DNA from 2 places in the Streptococcus lishijunsis genome. Region 1 is predicted to be linked to the other one. Evidence: predicted binding sites of a transcription regulator. Region 1 holds the regulator's gene; the other holds the start of a gene.
What was found. The regulator Rex, encoded in region 1, represses fermentation and respiration genes when NADH is low (regulators of the CRP and FNR family bind a similar motif). The targets are predictions, from matches to a motif close to TTGTGAANTANTTCACAA.
Positions count from the first base shown of each region.

Region 2: a site for Rex is predicted at 1,342-1,359, ahead of adhE (bifunctional acetaldehyde-CoA/alcohol dehydrogenase). Genes of this name have one in related genera too.

Region 1 covers NZ_JBLBUC010000005.1:12,445-16,208, reverse strand. Annotated here, with positions in the region: gene ACLN19_RS03510 (AI-2E family transporter) at 1-76, shown strand, start outside; gene radC (RadC family protein) at 130-816, shown strand; gene ACLN19_RS03500 (gamma-glutamyl-gamma-aminobutyrate hydrolase family protein) at 813-1,505, opposite strand; gene ACLN19_RS03495 (redox-sensing transcriptional repressor Rex) at 1,531-2,178, opposite strand; gene ACLN19_RS03490 (DUF1831 domain-containing protein) at 2,326-2,673, opposite strand; gene ACLN19_RS03485 (cysteine desulfurase family protein) at 2,675-3,764, opposite strand, start outside.
Region 2 covers NZ_JBLBUC010000002.1:19,513-23,276, forward strand. Annotated here, with positions in the region: gene ACLN19_RS01315 (class I SAM-dependent DNA methyltransferase) at 1-163, shown strand, start outside; gene ACLN19_RS01320 (nucleotidyltransferase) at 165-1,262, shown strand; gene adhE (bifunctional acetaldehyde-CoA/alcohol dehydrogenase) at 1,428-3,764, shown strand, end outside.

The sequences.
Region 1 (3,764 bases):
AGACCAAGTGGCTAAACGTCAATCGGTCGATTTAGATAATCCAGAACAAAAAATAATCACAGAAGTAATTGATTAAAAAATACCTCCACTTAAGTGTTCCTTTACGGATGAATAAGTGGAGGTGTTTTTATGTATTGCATTCAAAGTCAGGGCAAACAACTGTTACCAAGAGAGCGCTTAGAAGCACTAGGAGCTGATAAGCTAAGTAATCAAGAATTACTAGCGATTTTACTTCGTACAGGGACAAGAGAAACCCCTGTTTTAGAAATTTCGACACAGATTATTAGCCAGATAAATTCATTAGCGGACTTTAAACACTTATCTTTACAAGAATTGCAGAAAATAAAGGGAATAGGCAAGGTCAAGTCGGTAGAATTAAAAGCGATGTTGGAGCTAGCTAAGCGTATCCAAGATTCTGATTATCAGCAAAAAGAGCAGATATTAAGTAGTCAACAGTTGGCACGTAAGATGATGTTAGAGCTATCAGATAGTAAACAAGAACACCTGATAGCTATTTATCTCAACACGCAGAATCGTGTGATTGAGCAAAAAACGATTTTTATCGGAACAGTGAGGCGTTCGATAGCAGAGCCACGAGAGATTCTTTATTATGCGTGTAAAAACATGGCGACAAGTCTGATTGTCGTACACAATCACCCGTCAGGGTCTTCAACACCTAGCCAAAATGATGAAGATTTCACGAAAAAAATCAGGGCAGCTTGTGATACCATAGGTATTGTCTGCCTTGATCATATTATTGTAGGACGTCATGAATACTATAGTTTTCGTGAAGAGGGTCTTATTCTGGCTGATTAGAGCTCATTGACAAAGTAATCAAAGAGTGCCATGTCTTTAGGACTATCTTCAATGAGCAACTCAGGATGCCATTGAACCCCTAAAAAGGTAAGATGATCGTCTTTTGAGACAGCCGCTTCGATGACTCCTGTATCGGGGTCAAAAGCAATTGGTTGTAAGGCATCAGCAATTGTTTTGATGCTTTGACGATGAAAAGAGTTGATCTGAGCTTGAGCACCATAAATTTTTGAGAGGACACAATCATTTTTGATGATGACAGGATGCGTCCTGACATTCCCTTCTTCATTTTGCCAATGCCCTTTGATCGCTTGATTCAGACTGCCGCCTAGTGCGACATTCATCAACTGTAAGCCTCGGCAGACACCAAAGATAGGCTTTTTCTGACGAATAGCTTCTTTAATGACAGCCATCTCAAAAATATCACGGTCTCGGAAAAAGTCGGTGTCTGTAGTTTGGCGTTCTTCATGATAATAAGAGGGATCGACATTTTGCCCGCCGATGAGGAGGATTTTATCGACCATTGAGACGTAAGTTTTGGCATCCTCTTCATTGCTGATAGGAAGAAGAAGCGGCAAACCTCCTGCTTGCTGAATAGCCTTGACAAAGCCTGTTGGCGCATATGACCAAGGGATGTTGATGTCTTGTTTGATACGTTGATTGGCTGTGATACCAATAATTGGTTTTGTCATTCCCTCTCCTTCTGTGTTTATGATATTAAGATTGGTTTTGTGATTGGTTCATAAAGTAAAGTAGTGTCTGTAGTTCACTCGTTAAGTCCACATATTGAACAATGACATCCTTAGGCACGCTAAGGTGAATCGGTGAGAAACTCAAGATACCTTTGATACCTGCTTGAACCAAACAGTCAGCGACGTCTTGAGCTTGTGTACTTGGAACAGTCAAAATAGCTGTCTCAATACAGCTTTCTGCCATATGTTCTTTAAGGGTTGAAATACCGTAGATAGCAATACCATCCTCAGTAGTGGTACCGACTAATTCATTGTCATCGCGATCAAATGCCATAGCGATTTGCATTTTGTTACGGTCATGAAAACGGTAATGCAGTAGCGCACGGCCAATATTGCCACATCCTACGAGCATGACGTTAGTGGTTGAGTGGTCGTTTAAAATGTCAGCAAAAAAATCCATTAGTTTTTTGACATCATAACCAAAACCACGACGTCCCAGCTCACCAAAATAAGAAAAGTCACGTCTCACTGTCGCTGAGTCGATACCAATGGCATCAGCGATTTGCTTGGAGCTAGCTTTTTCAAAGTGGTTGGTATTAAAACGTTTAAAAATACGATAGTAAAGCGGCAAGCGTTTGGCAGTCGCTTTAGGAATGGATTTATCAATCGTCATGGTAAGGATACCTCCTAAATATCAATTATGATTAACTTGTCTTTTTCTATATCCTTATTGTATCAAAAACTTTGTGAAAAAAGCAACAAATTGATTTGTTATAAGTGAAAAAATCTTATGATAGCATAAGATTTTTCAAGATGGTGTTTAAAGTGATTTTTTAGTGAAGACTTGTCGCTCTACAAGACTATCCATTAGGAAGTAGAATTTGTCTTGTAAGATACGATGTTTACTATCTTTAAAAATATTAACCAATCGTAGTCCTGATTTATCGGTAATGACTAACTTGAAGGCGCTTAAATCTTTTTTGACCGTAATTTTCAACGGAAAACCCTCACCAGAATTAGGGACTTCTTCGAGTAAGCGAGTGAGCTCGAAATTACCGATTTTGTTTTGGATAAAGGTTGTATCACGTAGTGTGTAAGCCTTTATATTAGGGCTGATAGCGTAGCTATAAGGGCAATCAGCCAGATGAATTTCAGTTTCAAAAGCCATATTAGTTACCTATAATATTTCTAAGTGTTTTAGCGAGCAAGGACAGCTCTTTTTTGGTGTTAAGCTCAGAGAGGCTGATACGGATGGATTCATGTAATCTTGGAGAGTTGTCTCCAAAATAGCTTGCTAGGACATGGCTTGGTGTGACAGCACCAGCAGTACAAGCAGAGCCAGTAGAAACAGCAAAGCCAGCCAAATCTAGCTGAGTCAGGAGCAAGCCATTATGTTGGCCTCTAAAGCCAATATTGATAAGATGAGGAAGTGACTGGGCGCTACTATTGAGGTAGTAATGAACTCCTAAGCTATCAAGCTCTTGTAGGAAATGGTTTTTGAGTTTTGTGACGTTGAGGTAGTTTTCTTCAAGGTGAGCATAGGCTTCCTTGGTAGCTTCTGCCATACCAGCAATACCTACCATATTTTCAGTACTAGCTCGTCTTTTATCTTCTTGGTCGCCTCCATGGATGAATTTATCCATGGATACATCCCCTACATAGAGAAAACCAACACCTTTAGGCCCGTGATATTTATGAGCAGAAGCTGACAAAAGATCAATACCTAACTCTTTGGGTGAGATAGCAATTTTGCCAAAGGCTTGAACAGCATCTACATGAAATGCTGCTTGATGCGTAGAGAGCAACTCTCCAACAACTTTGATAGGAAGAAGATCACCTGTTTCGTTATTAGCGTACATCATGCTGACCAAAATGGTATCCTCACGCAGAGCTTCTTGGACTTGCTCAGGGGTGATATGGCCATCTGTAGCTGGGAGATAAGTCACTTCAAAACCAAAGCGCTTTTCAAGATAGTGCATGGTTTCTAGAACAGCATGGTGTTCGATAGCAGTGGTTATCAGATGTTTTCCTTTGTCTTGATGTGCTAGAGCATAGCCTTTGATGGCGAAGTTGTCGCTTTCAGATCCTCCAGAAGTAAAAATAATATGACGACTAGAGACATCAAGTGCTTGAGCGATTGTCTCACGATAATCTCTGAGACGCTGATTGGCTTTGCGACCAAAATGATGAAGGCTTGAGGGATTACCATAATCATCTGTCAGTTGTTTAGTCATAGCTTCAAGAACATTTGGGCTAATA
Region 2 (3,764 bases), on a different contig from region 1:
TAGCCGTCATGATGAGATACATGAAGAGCGGACGTATGAGCTGTTGACCTATGATGTTTTACTAGAGCAGGCAGGCTTTAGGCATGTCGAAGTCTATGCAGACTTTACCGATGAAGCTCCTAAAGAGGACTCTAGGCGTTGGTTTTTTGTAGCTAAGAAATAAGATGATGAATCATGTGACAGGAATTGTAGCAGAGTTTAACCCTTTTCACAATGGCCATAAGTACCTTTTAGAGCAGGCTAGTGGACTAAAGGTGATTGCCATGTCGGGAAACTTTGTCCAAAGAGGAGAGCCAGCTTTTGTTGATAAGTGGACGAGGACGCAGATGGCTCTAACTTGTGGTGCTGATATTGTGGTGGAGCTTCCTTTTTTAGTGTCCGTTCAAGCGGCAGATTATTTTGCTAAAGGAGCCATTGATATTTTAGCCAAGCTAGGCGTGACGCAGTTGTGTTTTGGTAGCGAGGAGCTAAGAGATTATAATGCTTTGGGTGATGTGTATCAGTCTCAAAAAGCGGAGATGACAGCTTTTATCAAGGGCTTGCCAGATAGTCTATCCTATCCACAAAAGACACAGATGATGTGGCAACACTTTACAAATATTCCTTTTTCAGGGGAGACACCTAATCATATTTTGGCACTTGCTTATGCTAAGGTAGCTAGAGGATATGGCATTAGTCTCTCTCCTATCAAAAGGCAGGGGGCAGGTTTTCACTCGACTGAGAAAGACGTAGCTTATGCTTCGGCGACAAGCCTTAGGCATCATGCGGCTGATAAGGCTTTTCTGCGACGCTTTATGCCTAATGCGGAGCTTTTAGAGGAGGCTATTTTAGTTGATTGGTCCCTGTACTTTCCGCTTCTACGTTATCAGATTATGACGCATCAAGACTTGACAGAGATTTATCAAGTCAATAGCGAGTTGTCTAATAGGCTTAAGTTGGCGATAAAAAGTAGTCATACGGTTGAAGAATTGGTGGCTAAGACAGCGACAAAACGCTATACCAAAGCTCGCATTAGACGTATCTTGACTTATATCTTAGTCAATGCAACAGAAAGGCCACTTCCAAAAGCTATTCATGTCCTAGGCTTTTCAGCCAAAGGCCAGTCCCATCTCAAAACGCTAAGAGATAAGGTTGAGTTGGTGACCCGTATCGGAAAGACACCTTGGGATAGTCTCACCCAAAAAGCAGATAAGGTCTATCAGCTAGGAGATGAAGCGATAAGAGAACAAAATTATGGACAGATTGTTAGACGCTGTCCATAATGTAAAGCCCTTTTGTAGAGAAAGGGCTTTTTTCTAAGATTTTTATTATAAACAAAAAACAGTAAACGGTTGCAATTATTTGTGAATTATTGTACAATCATAAGTGAAGAAAATCACAAGATAAGTTTCTTCTCTACCACTGACAGATGACTAGGAGGACTATACATGGTCAAAAAAGCAGAAACGAAGGAATTAACCGTTGAAGAACAAGCCAATATCTATACAGATAGCTTGGTTGACAAAGCTTTAGAAGCGGAAGCTTTATTTGCGACGTATTCGCAAGAGCAAGTTGACAAAATCGTAGCCGCTATGGCTTTAGCAGGTTCAGAAGCTTCCTTGATGTTAGCACAAGAAGCGGTTGATGAAACAAAGCGTGGTGTTGTTGAAGATAAGGACACGAAGAACCGTTTTGCAACTGAAAATATCTACCATTCGATTAAAGATGAAAAGACAGTCGGTATTATCGGTGAGGATAAGATTACAGGGCAAATTCAAATTGCAGCGCCTTTAGGTGTTCTAGCTGGGATTGTACCTACAACTAATCCTACCTCAACGACGATGTTTAAGATTTTGGTGGCACTTAAGGCACGCAATGCTATCGTTTTTGCCTTTCACCCACAAGCGCATCATTGTTCGGCTCATGCTGCTCAAATCCTCTACGATGCAGCGCTCGCAGCGGGGGCTCCTAAGCATATTATTCAGTGGATTGAGACCCCTTCTATTGCCAATACATCGGCCCTTATCCAAAATAAAAAAATCGCCTCTATTCTTGCGACAGGTGGACCAGGTATGGTTAATGCAGCCTTGAAATCAGGTAATCCTTCTATGGGGGTAGGTGCTGGTAATGGTGCTGTTTATGTGGATCATACAGCCCACCTTGATCGTGCGGTAGAAGATCTCTTGATGTCTAAGCGATTTGACAATGGGATGATTTGTGCTACGGAAAATTCAGCCGTTGTTGAGGCGCCTATTTACAAAGAGTGGCTTCTTAAAATGCAAGAAAAAGGAGCTTATCTCGTTCCTAAAAAAGATTACAAGAAGATTGAGGATTTTGTCTTTAATGATCACAATGGTGTCAATGGCCCTGTTGCTGGTCGAAGTGCAGCTTGGATTTGTCAAGAGGCAGGTGTGAGCTTGCCAGAAGGTAAAGATGTCCTTTTATTTGAGCTTGACGCTAAGAATATCGGAGAAAAACTCTCCGCCGAAAAACTCTCACCGCTCTTATCTGTCTATAAGGCTAAAGACCGCAAAGACGGTATTGCTATTGTCTCTGCTCTTTTAGATTATCAAGGTGCTGGACACAATGCCGCTATCCAAATCGGTTCTCAAGCAGATCCTTTTGTAGCAGAATTTGGCGATCACATTAAAGCATCTCGTATCCTTGTCAACCAGCCTGACTCTATCGGTGGTATTGGTGATATTTATACAGATGCACTTAAAGCCAGTCTGACACTAGGTACAGGATCATGGGGGAAAAATTCATTGTCACATAATTTATCTACTGGTGACCTATTGAATATCAAAACGGTTGCAAAACGTCGTAATCGTCCTCAATGGGTACGTCTTCCAGAAAAAATTTACTACGAAAAAAATGCCATTTCTTATTTACAAGATGAGTGTGAGCCTATGAGCCGTGCGTTGATTGTAGCCGATCCAGGTATGGTCCAATTTGGCTTTGTAGATACAGTTCTTGCTCAGCTTGCTTTGCGTGAGGATAAGGTGACAACCGCTATTTATAGCACCGTTGAGCCAGATCCGACATTAGGTCAAACCATTGAGATTGCTAAACAAATGGCAAGCTTTAAGCCAGATACGATTATTGCCGTTGGTGGTGGTTCGGCTATGGATGCGGCTAAGGTAGCACGCTATATCTATGAGTACTCTCTTGACCAAGAAGAAGGTTATCTCAATAGCTATGAGGCAGTGAGTGAGCTCTTTACACGTCTGCAACAAAAATTTATCGACATCAGAAAACGGATTGTGACCTTTAAGCATCAGGTTGAGACACGACTTTTCTGTATTCCAACGACCTCTGGTACAGGCTCAGAAGTGACGCCTTATGCCGTCATTACAGATGACCATACGCATGTCAAATACCCTCTCACAGACTATGAATTGACACCGCAAGTAGCTATTGTTGACCCTGAGTTTGTTATGACAGTACCAAAACGCACTTGTGCCTTGTCAGGGCTTGATACGCTGTCTCATGCTTTAGAGTCTTATGTGTCTGTTGCTGCATCAGACTTTACTCGTCCATGGTCACTTGAGGCGATTAAGCTAGTGATGGAAAACTTAGAGACGTCTTATCATTACGACCCACAACACCCAACATTAGAAGGTGATTTGGCGCGTGAAAATATGCACTATGCGGCGACTCTTGCTGGTATGGCATTCTCTAATGCCTTCTTAGGAATCAATCATTCGCTAGCGCATAAGACAGGTGGTGAGTTTGGTTTGCCACATGGTTTAGCTATTGCTATTGCGATGCAACATGTTATCCGT